Regions from separate parts of the Shinella sp. AETb1-6 genome, predicted to be linked through region 1. Evidence: riboswitches for the same ligand, from Rfam matches in the RefSeq annotation. Region 1 holds a riboswitch; the other holds the start of a gene.
What was found. Region 1 has a riboswitch for cobalamin ahead of GR158_RS16670 (acyl-CoA thioesterase). Riboswitches for the same ligand answer to the same signal wherever they lie in the genome.

Region 1 (7,746 bases):
CGAAGAAGCAGGTGTCGCGGATGTCCTCGTGATCGGCGGCGGCGTCAATCCGCCGGCCGGGCCGTTCGCCTCCTCGATGGATCTGCTGGAGACCGGTTTTCTCGACCGCTACGGGATCACAGACCTGGCGATTGCAGGGCACCCGGAAGGGAGCCCGGATTTTTCCGGGGCGGCAGCGGAGGAAGCGTTGCGCAGCAAGAAGGCTTTTGCAGAGCGTACCGGCGCACGGCTGCGCATCGTTACGCAGTTCGGTTTCGATGCGGAAAAGGCCATTGCCTGGGCTGAGGACCTATCGCGAGTCGGACTCGACATGCCGATCCGTATGGGGTTTCCGGGCCGGCGAAGATTAGGACGCTCATCAAATACGGAACATTGTGCGGCGTCGGCAACTCTCTTTCTATGCTGACACGGCATGCGAGCAGCCTCATGTCGCTGGCGGCCGGCTATTCGCCAGATACTTTCGTCACGCCGCTCGAACGACAATGGGGAGGGACTTCATGTCTTCCCCTTCGGCGGCCTGGACAGGGCCGCCGCCTGGCTGCGCAAGCGCGGTTCGTGGTAGCCCCTACGAGGCGACCGGTTCCGGCACGATGGTCTTGATGATCGAGGCGTCCAGCGCCTCGTAGGCATGCAGGCCGATCATGTCGTAGCGTTCGGTGCGGGTCTGCATGTTCTCGAGCATTGCTCTGGTCGAGCCGCTCGGGCGCGACCTGGAGATTGAGACCGGCCTTGAGCGTGGCGAAGCGTTCGACGGCGGCAATGAAGCGGTCCTGCTCGGGGATCGCGACGATGCCTTCGGCCAGCGTCCAGAACTTGTTGATGTAGTCCGGACGCTTGAACGGGCGCACGCCCCGAGAGGATTGATGGCTAAGCGCTAAGATAGCGACGCATGCAATAAAGCAGCGTTGCCTGTTCTTCGTTCTCACGGATATCGATTACGCGCCCGAAGAGGATACGGTGGGTCGCTTCGTCAACGGCATTGGTGAATTCGCATTCGAAGCTGACCGAGGCGTTCGCCAAGACTGGAATACCCGTGATACCCTCTCTCCAGTCACCATGTGCAAATCGGTCACTCACTGGCGTCTTTCCGCCGAAGACGTTCGAGATGTCCTCCTGGTTCGGCATCAGGGTGTTGACACAGAAATGGCGCGGGCGCTCGAAAGCAGGAAAACAGGAGCTCGCACGATTGATGCACACAAGAAGCGTTGCCGGCGTATCGCTGACACTGCAGACCGCTGAGGCGGTGAAGCCATAGCGCTTTCCGCCAGATTTGGTGGTTACGACGCTGACCGCCGCGCCGAGGCGCGACATTCCATTGCGAAACGTGGCTTTATCTACAATGTCGAAGCGGTGGTCGATCATGCCCATGTCGGCCTCTCAGGCGCGTGCGGGACTGGCGAAACCGAGGCAGCCGCCAACGTCCCCTGTCCGTATTCGGTTTATCAAAGTCCGTCGTCGCAGAATCAGCACGACCACACCGACGAAGTTGGTATAGCCGTGCTGGAATTGCAGTACCGACTGGTTTGCGACACCCCGGCCCAGCGAACTAGGCCGTGAGTTCTCTTCGGACGATCTCGGCGCCCGCGCTCAAGGCATTCAGTTTGCCTCTTGCCACGCGCCGTGACAGGGGCGCCATGCCGCAGTTGGTGCAAGGGCAAAGTTTGTCGGCGTCGACAAATTGCAATGCCTTTCGCAGAGTGTTGGCGACCTCTTCCGGCGTCTCGATGGTGTTGCTCGCCACATCGATGGCGCCGACCATCACTTTCTTACCCCGAACAAGTTCCATGAGATCCATTGGAACATGGGAGTTGTGGCACTCCAGCGAGATCATGCCGATACTGGATTTCTGCAGTTTGGGGAAAGATTCTTCATACTGCCGCCACTCCGACCCGAGGGTCTTTTTCCAGTCGGTGTTCGCCTTGATCCCGTAACCGTAGCAGATATGCACGGCCGTTTCGCACTTGAGCCCTTCGATTGCCTTTTCCAGGGTCGCAACACCCCAGTCATTCACCTCGTCAAAGAAGACATTGAATGCGGGCTCATCGAATTGGATGATATCCACGCCAGCAGCCTCAAGCTCCCTGGCTTCCTGATTCAGGATTTTGGCGAACTCCCAGGCCAGTTTTTCGCGGCTCTTATAGTGGTTGTCGAAGAGCGTATCGATCATGGTCATCGGACCCGGCAGAGCCCATTTGATGGGCTGCTTCGTCTGCTGACGCAGGAACTTCGCGTCTTCAACGAAAACGGGCTTCTGTCGAGACACGGCGCCGACGACTGTCGGAACACTCGCGTCATAGCGATCCCGGATTCTGACAGTCTCGCGTTTCTCAAAATCAACGCCATCGAGGTGCTCGATGAACGTCGTGACGAAATGTTGGCGCGTTTGCTCACCGTCGCTGACGATGTCGATACCTGCCTGTCGCTGATCGTCCAAGGACAGGCGCAAGGCGTCTTGTTTGCCCTCGATCAGTTCTTCATCCTGCAATTTCCAGGGCGACCAGAGTTTCTCAGGCTGTGCAAGCCACGAGGGTTTCGGCAGGCTGCCGGCGGTGGACGTGGGCAAGAGTGTTTTCATGTCAGGCAACCTTATGCGTTCAGCTCGTCAAAGAACGGCGTTGGAAGACCACTGCTCAAGAATGGTCTTATATGGTTTGATGAAGTGCTCCTCAGCGAACTTTCCCTGCTCGGCGGCCAGGCGGCTGCGTTCTTCCCGGTCATAGACAATTCGGGTCAAAGAATAGTCCGAGTGCTGCAAACTTGGCTGGTAGCATGCCCCTGCTGTGGAATTGGCGTTGTAGATTTCGGGCCGGTAGATCTTCTGGAACGTCTCCATCGTGCTGATGGTGCTGATCAGTTCAAGATTGGTGTAGTCACCAAGCAGGTCACCGAGAAAATAGAAGGCCAAAGGCGCAACGCTGTTCGGCGGCATGAAATACCGGACCTGCAATCCCATTTTGTGGAAATAATGGTCGGTCGAAGACAATTCGTTCTGCTGGTATTCAACACCCAAGACAGGGTGCTGATTGCCCGTCCGGTTATATGTCTTGCTGCTCGAAGCGCTCAGGCAGATCACCGGCGGCTTATTGAAAGCCTTTTTGTAGGCATCTGAACTCAAAAAGCTTTTGAACAATTTTCCATGCAGATCGCCGAAGTTGTCCGGTACGCTGAATTCAGCGCGGCCCTTGTTGTGCGCCGGCAGCAATACGCTGAAGTCATAGTCCCGGACGTAAGAGGAAAAATTGTTCCCGACAATGCCCTGAACGCGTTCGTTGGTTTTCCGATCGAGAATGCTCGTTTTCAGGATTTCGATCAGCGGGAAGGCATCACTACCGCCATCGTCGCCGATGGTCAGCTCAGCCGAAACGATTTCGAGTTCGACGGAATAGCGATCGCCCTTTGGGTTGTCCCAATGCGCCAAGGCATTGAATCGGTTGTCAATCATCTTCAAGGCGTTACGCAGGTTCTCCTGCCGGCTCTCGCCTCTGGCTAGGTTGGCAAAATTGGTTGTGATGCGCGTGCTATCTGAGGGGCGATAGTCCTCATCGAACGAAATGCTCTTAATAGAAAATATAAATTCGTCGTTCATGGCGATCCGAGGCGCGAATTTCCGAGCTGAACCCTGCATGTATTTCTCACTTGTCTGACTGTATTTTCCGCTTCCGCAGTTGGGAGCCTGCATACACTCTGCGGTCAACGGAGTTGCCAGCTATGTAGCTGAAGCATCAATCGGCTAAAAATGGTATTATCTCATCGACGGATGAGCCACGCTCATGGTTTGGCTTGATGAAGCCCCCTCCGCGACATTCCCGTGATCGGCACCTTGACCACTCCAGCGACATGCGACATTGGTTCATCATCGTGGTTCTGCGGGCGAAAGTCCGGAGCCAAGAGGGAATTCGGTGAGGGCTTTGTTGCAGCCCGATGCCGAAGCTGCCCCCGCAACTGTAAGCGGCGAGCGAAGGTCCATTCGTGTCACTGAGGCATGCCTTGGGAAGACGGACCAGAGCGAAGACCCGTAAGCCAGGAGACCTGCCGCGGTAGATAACGTCCACGGGCGGGGTGTCCCGGAGTGCCGCTTTCGCGATCGGCCCCCTCGTGCCGTCGTCTCTGCGTCATGCCACTGCCCGGCCGCAACTGATGGCAGTGCCGATGACAGAGATCGCGACGATAGAAGAGCCAGCGCAGCACGGCTCGACAACCAGTCTCATCGATATCGTTTTTCCCGGAGACACCAACCATCACGGCACCTTGTTCGGCGGAACGGGGCTTGCTCTCATGGATCGTGTTGCTTTCATCGCGGCAACCCGGTTCGGGCGAGCGCCGTTCGTGACCGCCTCATGCGAGCGCATTGATTTCAGGCAGCCCGCGCGTATCGGGCATATCGTCGAATTCTCAGCCAAGCCGGTCAAAGCCGGTCGCCGCTTCCTGACGGTCGAAGTCGAAATGGCGGCAGAGACCATTGTCGGTCGGCAGCGGCACATTTGTACGCGCGGCACCTTCCATATGGTCGCCGTGCCGGAGGGCGAGGACGCCGCGCATCACGCCTTGCCCGAACTGCTTCACAAAGAGGCACGGTGCACGGGCGGAGCAGTTACCATGGTCGAGATTGTGTTTCCCGATCAGGCAAACAGCGTCGGCCGGATGTTCGGGGGCGAAGCGATCGCCTACATGACCAAAGCCGCATTCGTCGCAGCATCGCGCTACTCCGGCAAGCTGGTGGTCCTCGCCTCATCGGAGCGTATCGATTTCGCAAGAGCAATCAAGATCGGCGAAATCGTCGAGGCGGAAGCACGCGTCGAGCGCGTGGGCCGTAGCTCCATGTCCATCGAGACCAGACTTTGGTCCGAAAACCTCCTGACGGGGGAGAGGCAGATTACGGCAGCCGGGCACTTCACGATGGTGGCGGTCGACAAGGATCATCGGCCAGTGCCGGTTGGGGATGTTGCCACGGCGGACATCGTTCCCCTTGAGCACGGGCGGGCATAGCCATGCTGGACAGGCAACATCTGTCGATCCTGCGTGAAGTCCACCGCCTCGGCAGCCTGACCGCTGCCGCGGAGCGGCTGAACGTCTCCCAATCCGCTCTCAGCCACACGATCCGAAAGCTCGAAGAGCGCTACGGCGTGGCAATGTGGGAAAAAGACGGCCGCAACCTTCGCCTCACCGAGGCAGGCCGCTACATCGTGACGCTGGCGCAACGCGTTCTGCCCCAGATCGAAAGGGCTGAAGATGTCCTGTCGGATTATCGCGACGGCCAGCGAGGTTCGCTCAAGATCGGTATGGAGTGCCATCCTTGCCACCAATGGCTGATGGGTGTCACAAAACCCTATCTCGTGGAATGGCCGGATGTCGGCCTGGAACTGACGACGTCGTTCGCTCTCGGGGGCGTGGCGGCGCTGACCGGATACGAGATCGATATCCTGATCACGCCGGATCCGATCGAGGCGCTGGGCATCCATTATCTGCCGGTGTTCGATTACGAACTGGTGCTTGCCGTTCCGGCCGATCATCCGCTGGTGCTCAAAAGCCATGCCGAGCCTGCGGATCTTCTGGATGAGACACTGTTCACCTATCCGGTACCGCCAGAGCGGTTGGACGTTTTCACGCAGTTCCTGGTGCCCGCCAACTGCCGGCCGCGGCATCACCGCAATGTCGAGACGACGGAAATGATGCTCCAACTCGTGGCGGCAGGCCGCGGTGTAAGTGCCATTCCGAACTGGCTGGTGCATCGGGAAGCGGCAGCGCTCGGTGTCCGCCCCGTCCGTATCGGTGAGAGCGGGATACAGAAAAGCATCCATCTCGGCTTAAGAGATGGCGACGACACTGTCGATTTTATCGCTGGGTTTCTCGCGACGTCACGCCAAGCGTCTGCATGACGGAACGCCATCCCCATTAGCATTGGGCTGGTAGAATTTGCTGATCTTGATCATCAAGCACAACTCGCCGCCTTTGCGCCAAATCCCGAAAAGCGCAGTTCCGGTAGATAGACCGGCTGAAAGGCTCTTGAGTAGATTAGAATCGCCGACTGGCGCCACCGCTTGAGCGCCCGTGATTTCCACCAGCGAACCGCACATAAAGGCCGCCTCGTCGGATGCAAGGAAAGCGACGAGGGCAGCGACCTCCTCCGGCTTGCCAATGCGACCGAAGGGCACCAGCCTGTCGAGGTCTGCGATGGTGCGCCCGGACCGTTTCACTCCGGCCTCCAGCATGGGCGTGTGGATTTCGCCGGGGCAGACGGCGTTGACGCGGATTTTGTCCGGCGCGTAATCACGAGCAAGGTTCTGCGTGAAGCTCGCCACCGCCGCTTTCGTGACATTGTAGGCAATGTGGTTCGGCGCCGGATGGAGCCCCCATTGTGAGGCCGTATTCACGATGGCGCCGCCGCCGGCCGCAATCATATGCGGCAGCGCCGCCTGGCAAAGGTGGAACATCGCATCGAGATTGACCGCGAAGCTCAGTCGCCAGTCCTCCGGTGTCAGCGACAGCAGATTGCCGCGGCGGTTGATGCCGGCATTGTTGCAAAGCACGTCGATGCGGCCTTCCGTTCCGATCACGTTTTCGACGATGGCCCGGCAACCTTCCGCGGTCGCAATGTCACTGGCGAAGGCGCGCGCCCTGCTACCCGCAGCGCCGATCTGCGCGGCCGCCGCGTCAGCCCCTTCACCGTTCATATCCGTAAGCACGACGCTTGCGCCCTCGGCGGCGAAGCGGGCGCTGATCGCTGCGCCGATACCGCCGGCAGCGCCGGTTACGATAACGACTTTATCCTTGAAACGCATGGGATTACCTCATGTAGCTGCCGCCGTTCACATCCAGCACCGCGCCGTTCAGCGACGCCTGCGAGGGACGGAAGGCAAAGGCGGTGATCTCGCCGATTTCCTGCGGGTCGGCCATCCGGGCGATGGGAATGCCGGCCAGGGCCGCCGCCTCGCCATGTTCGGCGATATAGGCTTCGGCCATTCCGGTGCGCACCCAGCCGGGCGCGAGCGCGACGGCAGTCACCCCCTCATGTCCGTGGCTCTGCGCGATGGATTTGGTGAGGTTGATCAGGGCGGCCTTCGAGGCGCCATAGGCCATGGAACTGGAGGTATAGCCGCGCTGACCGGCGCGGCTCGCCATGTTGACGATCCGCCCGCCGCCGTGGATGCGGAAATGCTGGATGGCGAGCTTCGACAGGTCGACGGCCGACAGGAAATTGACCCGCATCTCGCGCGCCCAGACCTGCTGCCATTCCTCCATCGGCGCGTCGACCGCGACTTCCGAGCGGATGCCGGCATTGTTGACGAGGCCCGTCAGGCGGCCGGCGGCGGCCAGCGCACCGTCCCACAAAGCCTGCGGGCCGGCCGGGTCCGAAAGATCGGACGGCACGCACCAGCCCCGCCCGTCGAGCGCTCTCACAAGTGCCTCGGCGGCATCGCGATTGCGGCCGTAGTGGACGACGACATTGGCACCGTCTGCAACGAGCGCCCGGCAGATTGCCTGCCCGATGGCGCCCGTCGCGCCGGTTACGAGGATCGATTGTCCTGAAAGCATCATAGTTCACCCACCTGCGGACCCCAGGCATCCGACAGGGCGAAACCCTGCGCGAAGGCATCCTGCGGATCGAGCCGCAATTGCTGGCGGCCGAAGACATAGCCCCGGCCGGTGATGCGCGGCAGCACGGCGGGGCGGTCGCCGACCGTCGTCTCGCCGAGGATTTCCGCCGTGAATTCTCCGCCGATGATGCTGCGGGAGACGCGGATATCG
Region 2 (7,746 bases), on a different contig from region 1:
GCGAAGGCGATGTTTCAGGACAGTCCCGGCGAGGACGACGTTCAGGCCGGTTCGGCAAAGGAACGGATGGCAATGCCTTCCGCCTCGAAACGACGCCGGATCTCACGCGCGATGGCAACGGCGCCCGGGCTGTCGCCGTGCACGCAGATCGACTGCGCCTCGATCTGGATCGTGCTGCCGTCGATGGCCTGAAGCGTTCCGCCGCGGGCAAGCTGCACCATCCGGTTTGCGATGACGGTCTCATCATGCAGAACCGAGCCGGCTTCGCGACGCGAGACCAGTTCGCCCTTCGGCGTATAGGCTCGGTCGGCAAAGGCCTCGGCAACGACGGAAAGGCCCGCGCGTCGGGCGAGATCAAGGATCGGGGCATTGGCGAGCCCCATCAGGATGAGCGAGGGATCGACCGCAAGAATGCCATCGATCACCGCCTGCCCCTGCCCGGCATCGTAGGCAATGCGATTGTAAAGCGCTCCGTGCGGCTTCACATAGCGGACCGTCGTCCCCGCCGCCGCCGCGATGCCCTTCAGCGCGCCGATCTGGTAGATGACGTCGGCGGCCAGGTCTTCCGTGGTGATATCGAGATCGCGCCGTCCGAATCCGACGCGATCAGGGTAGGAAACATGGGCGCCGACCACCGCACCATTCGCGGCGGCAGCCTTCACCGTGCGATAGATGCCGGCGGGATCGCCCGCGTGGAACCCGCAGGCGATATTGGCGGAGGAGACGATGGCAAGCATCGCAGCGTCGTCACCCATGCGCCAAGCGCCGTAGCCCTCGCCGAGATCGCTGTTGAGATCCATCGCCGTCATGTTCCCTCCATGGGTATCTTTCAGATATGGAGACTTTACATGAAAGAACAAAAACATCAATATTGTTCAACAATCAATCCTTAGTGAAGAGCGACATGATGGGGCGAGGAAACACGCAATGACAGAGGATGGACCGGGCCTGCCGCTTGCCGACCGCCTGGCGCGGCGTATTCGCGCACTGCTGATCGCCGGAGAGCTTTCGCCCGGCCAGCGCCTGTCCGAGGCAGCATTCAGCGAGCGCTTCGACGTATCGCGCAATTCGCTGCGCGAGGCGTTCCGCCTGCTGACCAAGGACGGCCTTCTGCGCCACGAGGCCAACCGCGGCGTCTTCGTCGCGGTCCCGACCATGGCCTCCGTCATCGACATATACCGCGTGCGGCGCATGCTGGAATGTGCTGCCCTGCGCCAGGCCTGGCATCAGCATGCGGCCATCGGGGCGATGCGCGATGCGGTCGCCGAAGGACGCGAGCGGCGCGACGCCGGTGACTGGACGGGCGTCGGCAGCGCGAATATGACCTTCCACGCCGCCATCATCGATCTCGCGGACAGCACGCGCATCAGCGAATTCTACGAGCGCATATCAGCGGAATTGCGGCTCTGTTTCGGGCTGCTGAAAGACCCGGCGCACCTGCACGCGCCCTTCGTGGACATGAACGGCGAGATCGCGACGCTGCTTGAACAGAACAAGCGCGAAGAGGCCGCCGCGCAGCTCGATGCCTACCTCAACCTGGCGGAACGGACGATGCTGAAGACGCTGGAGCGCGCCTCCGAGCCATCATGACGCCGGACTAGAGCATTTCCAGCCGAAGCGAATTCGCTTTGGCGTCGGATAATGCGGTAAAACAAAACCTAAAGCATTTCCGGTGAACCAGAGTTCACCGGAAATGCTTTAGGACGGCCGGCGTGCCGGTATCGGCACATCCACGGCCGTATCGTCCGCCCATGTGCTGATGGTGTGAACCTCGCCTTTCGTCTCGCCCTGCAGATAACTCTCGTGGCCGGGCAGCCCCATCGGGTAGAGCGCGTCGCGGCTTGCCTCGTAGGCTGCGCTCTGATCGGTGCAGAGGCGAACGCGCATGTCCTGCGGGGCGACATCCTTGCGGTTCGCCAGGTCCTCTACGCGTGTCCCGCCGGAAAGCCGCCCCTCGAAGGCCTGGGTCATGTATTGGGCGGAGCGTTCGTTGCGCTCACGCTCTGTCGTCGCCCCCAGAATGACCACCATCACCCGCTTGCCGTTTCGCGCGGCGAGCCCGACGATATTGCGGCCGGATGCGCACAGGAAGCCCGTCTTCATCCCCGTCGTGCCCGGATAGCGGGTCAGCAGCAGATTGTTGGACTTGATCTCCTTGCCGTCGATGGTGACCGACGACGCGAGGAAGAAGCGTCGGTATTCGGGAAACTGCCGATCCACTTCCATGCCGAGGATCGCGAGGTCCCGTGCAGTCGTATAGTTGGTCTTGTCGAACAGACCGTTCGGGTTGGCGAAATGGGTGCCGGTCAACCCCAGACGCGCCGCCGCGTCATTCATGCGCTTGACGAAGGCGGCCTCGTTGGGCGCGACCGTCTCGGCGACGGCGACAGCGACGTCGTTGGCAGAGGCGGTGATCATGGCGAAAAGCGCATCCTCGAGCGTCATCGCCCGGCCGAAGGTCAGCCCGGATTCGAGGAACGCCTGCTTGGTCGCGTTGCGCGTCATGGTCACGGGCGTCGTCAGCGTCACCTCGCCCGCCTTCAGCGCTTCGAACGTCACGAAGGCCGACATCAGCTTGGTCGTCGACGCCGGATACCACGGCACGCCGGCATCCTCCTCGTACAGCACCTGATGGCTATCGGGATCGACGACGAGAACGGGCGTGGCACTGGCGGCGCTCGCCATGAACAAGGACGCCGCCACTACCAGACATTTCCACGCTCGCCCGAGCACCGTGCTTTCCGCCATGTATTCGTCTCCAGAAATCAAGCTATTCTAATGGCATGGCATCGCCTTGAAGGGCAAGATGCCGATGCGACGCACGCTCGCGCAGCAGGCGAAGCCATCCATCGCGGCCTGCATACGTCCCGTTTTCGACGAAGACGCGGCAGTGTCTTTTGCAAGCGAGCATCTGCGCCTTGACGCGGGTATGGGCGCATCATAAGGGGAATGCGACGGTTCCCGGAAGACGACTCCGAAGGGATTAATAGGGAACACGGTGCGGACGACCCAAAAGGGACCAAGACCGTGGCTGCCCCCGCAACTGTAAGCGGATTGTCGACCATCCCCGGGCCTTAAGGGCCATGCCACTGCGAAACATCGCGGGAAGGCAGATGAGCGACAGACATCCGTGAGCCAGGAGACCTGCCGTCGAACACGATCCAATCAACCGGGCGGGGATGCCTGGAAAGGAGCAGTATGTCTGACCTGAACCTTCTCCGTATGACGGCATCCATCCGCCTCGATTGGGCTTTCCGCGCGAGCTGACACTCACGTCGCCCGCTGCGCTTCGCAGCGCTCGCCTTCTCCCGGAATCGAGGTTTCCATGCGCCAGATCATCGCCACCGTTTCGTTCGCCGTCGGCCTGACCGCCCTAGCCGGTACCGGCTTCGCCGCCACCCAATATCCGCTCACCATCAACAATTGCGGCCAGCAGGTCACCTTCACCAAAGCCCCCGAAAAGATCGTCTCGATCGGCCAGGGCATGACCGAGGTCCTGTTCTCGCTCGGCCTCGCCGACAAGATTGCCGGCACCGCCGTGTGGGTCGGCCCGGTTTTGCCCGCCTATGCCGAAGCCAACGGCAAGATCAAGCGGCTTGCCGACAACGATCCGAGCTTCGAATCCGTCGTCGGCGAGGAACCGGATCTGGTAGCCGCCGAATTCGAATGGCATGTCGGCGTGCAGGGCGCGGTCGGCAAGCGCGAACAATTCGCCGATCTCGGCATCAACACTTACATCGCGCCGGCCGATTGCGTCGCCAAGATCAACACCGACGGCGGCGACGGCGTTCGCAAGGAGTTGTTCACGATGGACCTGATCTATCAGGAAATCGCCGAACTCTCCGAAATCTTCGACATCAAGGAGCGTGGCGACGCCCTGATCGCCGACCTGAAGAAGCGCGAGGCCGACGCCGTCGCCTCCATCGAGGGCGCCGCCGGCAAAAACCTTCCCGTCGTGTTCTGGTTCTCCAGCAAGGAGGTGAGCGGGGACGCCTTCATCGCCGGCAAGAACAGCGCACCGGCCTATATTCTCAAGACGATCGGCGCGAAGAACGTCGTCACCACCGAAGAGGAATGGCCGCTGGTGGGCTGGGAAACCATCTCCCAGGCAAATCCCGCCGTCATCGTGCTCGCAACGATGGATCGCCGCCGCTATGCGGCCGACGACCCGCAGACGAAGATCGACTTCCTTGAGAACGACCCTGTCACCAAGGAACTCGATGCGGTGAAGAACAAGCGCTTCGTCATGATGGATGCCCAGTCGATGAACCCGACGATCCGTACGATCGACGGTATCGAGACGCTGGCGGCCGGCATCAAGTCCTTCGGCCTGTCGCAGTGAGGGCTGCCGTATCCAGGCAACATCGCTGGTGGGCGCTTGTAGCGCTCACCGTTGTCGCCGTCGTCCTGCTCGCGATCATGATCAGCCTCGCCGTCGCGATCGGCGAGATCGCCATTCCCCTGTCCACGACGGCCAGAGCGGTGTCGAACCGGATCTTCGGCACGTCCTTCGAACTCAACCGCATTCATCAGGGTATCGTCTGGGATTACCGGCTCAGCCGCGCGCTCGTTGCCGCAAGCACCGGCGCGTCGCTTGCCTTGTGCGGCGTCGTGCTCCAGGCAATGCTGCGCAATCCGCTTGCCGAACCCTATGTGCTCGGCATCTCGGCGGGCGCCTCGACGGGCGCTGTCTGCGTCATGATCCTCGGCCTCGGCTACGGCGCGCTGACCCTTTCGGGCGGCGCCTTCATCGGCGCGATCGTCGCCTTCCTGCTCGTTGGTGTCCTTGCGGCCGGTGCCGGCCGCTCGAGCGAGCGCATCATTCTGTGCGGTGTCGCCGGCTCCCAACTCTTCAACGCACTCACCTCCTATATCGTCACCACATCCGCCAATGCCGAGCAGGCGCGTGGCGTGCTGTTCTGGCTGCTCGGCTCGATGAGCGGCGTACGCTGGTCCGACGTCTATCTCTCCGTACCGGTCGCCATTGCCGGATATCTCGCCTGCCTGTTCCACGCCCGCGCGCTGGATGCCTTCGCCTTCGGCACGGATGCCGCCGCCGCACTCGGCATCGCCGTGCGGCGCGTTCAGGTCGTATTGTTCGGCATCACCGCGCTGATGACGGCCGCCGTCGTCAGCATGGTCGGCTCCATCGGTTTCGTCGGGCTCGTCATCCCGCATGCCGCGCGCTTCATCGTCGGCCCTTCGCACCACCGTCTCCTGCCGGCAACGGCGCTGGGCGGAGCGATCTTCATGGTTTTCGCCGACATCGTCTCGCGCATCATCATCCCGCAGCAGATCCTGCCCATCGGCGTTGTCACCGCGCTGTTCGGCGCGCCGGCCTTCGCCATCATCCTCTTTCGTGCCCGGAGAAGCGTGTGAGTATCGCCGTCGAAAACGTCGCCTATGCCGCCGGCAAGACCATCGTCGTCGACGGCATCACGCTGGCGGTCGAGCAGGGCAAGGTGCTCGGCCTTCTGGGACCGAACGGTTCGGGAAAATCCAGCCTGCTCAGGCTGATCTGCCGACTGCGCAAAGTCGACAGCGGCATCATACGCCTTGCCGAACAGGATATCGCCGCCATCCCGCGCGCAAATCTCGCGCGTCGCATCGCCTTCGTGGAACAGCAGGCGACGACCGATACCCAGCTGACGGTGCGCGACGTCGTCCAGCTCGGGCGAACGCCGCATCGCGGCCTTCTGTCACCCTGGGGCGTGGATGACGACCTCGCCGTCGAAGACGCGCTGGCGCGGGTGGACATGGCCCATAGGGCGGACCAGTTCTGGCACACGCTTTCGGGCGGCGAACGTCAGCGGGTGCACATCGCGCGGGCACTGGCACAGACGCCGAGCGAACTTCTGCTCGACGAGCCGACCAACCACCTCGACATCCAGCACCAGCTGGAAATCCTGTCGCTCGTCACCCGGCTCGGCGTCACGTCGATCATCGCCCTGCATGATCTCAATCTCGCGGCGATGTTCTGCGACAGTCTCGCCGTCCTTCAGAACGGCAAGGTCGTGGCCGCCGGCGCCCCGCAGGAGGTGCTGACCGAGCACCTTATCGCCCGGGTGTTCGGCGTGCGTGCGCATATCGAGCGCTCCGCCGTGCACGGCCGCTACAATATCCAGTACGCGATGGGCTGACGGATGGACGGCCGGAACTTCGATCTCAAGGAAGAAATACGGGACTATTGGTCGAGACGATCCAGGACGTTCGATCTCGCCTTCGGTCACAGGATTCCCGCCGGGCCTGAGGCCGACGCCTGGCAACGGCCGATCCGGGACCTGCTGGGGCCGGCGCCGAAACGCGTTCTCGAGCTTGCCTGCGGCACCGGCGAGGTGACGCGCCTGATCCATGACCTCGGCCACGACGTCACCGCCCTCGACTTCTCCGAGGCCATGCTGGCGGTCGCGCGCGCCAAGCATGCAGGCAAGACCAGGCTTCGCTTCCTGCTGGCGGATGCCGAAAACACCCTTGAACCCGATCAGTCCTATGACGCCATCATCTGCCGGCACCTCGTCTGGACGCTGACACGGCCGGAAGAAACCTTCCGCGAATGGTTCCGCCTCCTGTGTCCAGGGGGGCGGCTGCTCGTCTTCGACGGCGACTGGGCCACGCCGAAATTCACCGGGCGCGTGGCCGGCCTGCTGATCTCGCTCATAGACCGCATCATCGGACCCGATACCAATTACGACGGCGCCATGAGCGAGCGCCATGCGGCTATCATGAACGCCCTGCCCTTCGGCGCAGGACTGCGGCCCGCCACGATCGAGCCCTTGCTGGCATCCGCCGGCTTCCGCGACATCGCTCTGCATTCGCACGGACCGATCGCGCGGGCACAGCGCCGGAACGCCAATCTGCGCAACCGGCTTCGAACCTTCGTGTATCGCCGCTTCATTCTGACCTGCCGCCGGTCCTGAGCGCGACCGAATGGCGCACCGTCCTGTCGCGCCGCGCCCTCTGGCCAAGCAGTTGCAATACCCTACATTAGGGATAGCATCAGCCGCCGCGTGTGGAGCAGAACGTGGACATAGCCGCCAGCCATAATCCCGCCCCCGGTGCGCCGGGAATTGATGCCCGGTGGACATCCAGCGCCAAGAGTGGAGTGGGAACGGCATTGACCGCGGCCTCACGCACCTGGTTCACCATCAGCCACGGCATCCTGAACGAGGTCTACCATCCGCGCCTCGATCACGCCTGCACACGCGATCTCGGCCTGATGGTGACGCGTGACGACGGTTACTTTTCCGAAGAGAAGCGCCACGCGGCACATGATGTCGCCTGGTTTGCGGACGGCGTTCCGGCCTTCCACCTCACCAACACCGCCCTCGACGGCGCCTACCGGATCGAGAAGCGCATTCTCGCCGATCCCCTGCGGCCGACGGTCCTGCAGGACATCCGGTTCACCGCGCTTTCCGGCGCTGCCTCGGACTATCATGTTTACGCCCTGCTTGCGCCCCACCTCGTCAATGCCGGGATGGGCAATTCCGCATGGATCGGCGAATACAAGGGTGTAACGATGCTCTTTGCCAGCGGGCGCGGGGAGTTCCTGGCACTCGCCTCCTCGCTGCCCTGGAGGGAGGCGTCCGCGGGTTATGTCGGCGTGTCGGACGGCTGGCGCGCCCTGACGGCTTCGGGCAGGCTCGACACCCAATATACCAGCGCTCCGGATGGCAATGTCGCGCTGACGGGCGAAATCGGCTTTACCCCGACGCAGGACCTCGCCCTCCTTGCACTCTCCTTCGGACC

Region 2: another riboswitch for cobalamin. It lies ahead of GR158_RS07230 (ABC transporter substrate-binding protein); the one in region 1 lies ahead of GR158_RS16670 (acyl-CoA thioesterase).

Annotation. Positions count from the first base shown of each region.
Region 1 covers NZ_WUMM01000009.1:33,050-40,795, reverse strand. Annotated here, with positions in the region: gene GR158_RS16705 (hypothetical protein) at 1-32, shown strand, start outside; gene GR158_RS25650 (hypothetical protein) at 29-406, shown strand; gene GR158_RS25170 (hypothetical protein) at 669-878, shown strand; gene GR158_RS16685 (flavin reductase) at 868-1,368, opposite strand; gene GR158_RS16680 (methionine synthase) at 1,547-2,575, opposite strand; gene GR158_RS16675 (DUF1852 domain-containing protein) at 2,603-3,586, opposite strand; cobalamin riboswitch at 3,843-4,052, shown strand; gene GR158_RS16670 (acyl-CoA thioesterase) at 4,150-4,986, shown strand; gene GR158_RS16665 (LysR family transcriptional regulator) at 4,989-5,876, shown strand; partial or broken gene GR158_RS16660 (SDR family NAD(P)-dependent oxidoreductase) at 6,030-6,779, opposite strand; gene GR158_RS16655 (SDR family NAD(P)-dependent oxidoreductase) at 6,784-7,536, opposite strand; gene GR158_RS16650 (proline racemase family protein) at 7,533-7,746, opposite strand, start outside.
Region 2 covers NZ_WUMM01000003.1:335,247-342,992, reverse strand. Annotated here, with positions in the region: gene GR158_RS07245 (LamB/YcsF family protein) at 42-809, opposite strand; gene GR158_RS07240 (GntR family transcriptional regulator) at 928-1,590, shown strand; gene GR158_RS07235 (D-alanyl-D-alanine carboxypeptidase family protein) at 1,699-2,748, opposite strand; cobalamin riboswitch at 2,939-3,167, shown strand; gene GR158_RS07230 (ABC transporter substrate-binding protein) at 3,326-4,342, shown strand; gene GR158_RS07225 (iron ABC transporter permease) at 4,339-5,379, shown strand; gene GR158_RS07220 (ABC transporter ATP-binding protein) at 5,376-6,140, shown strand; gene GR158_RS07215 (class I SAM-dependent methyltransferase) at 6,144-6,917, shown strand; gene GR158_RS07210 (glucan 1,4-alpha-glucosidase) at 7,028-7,746, shown strand, end outside.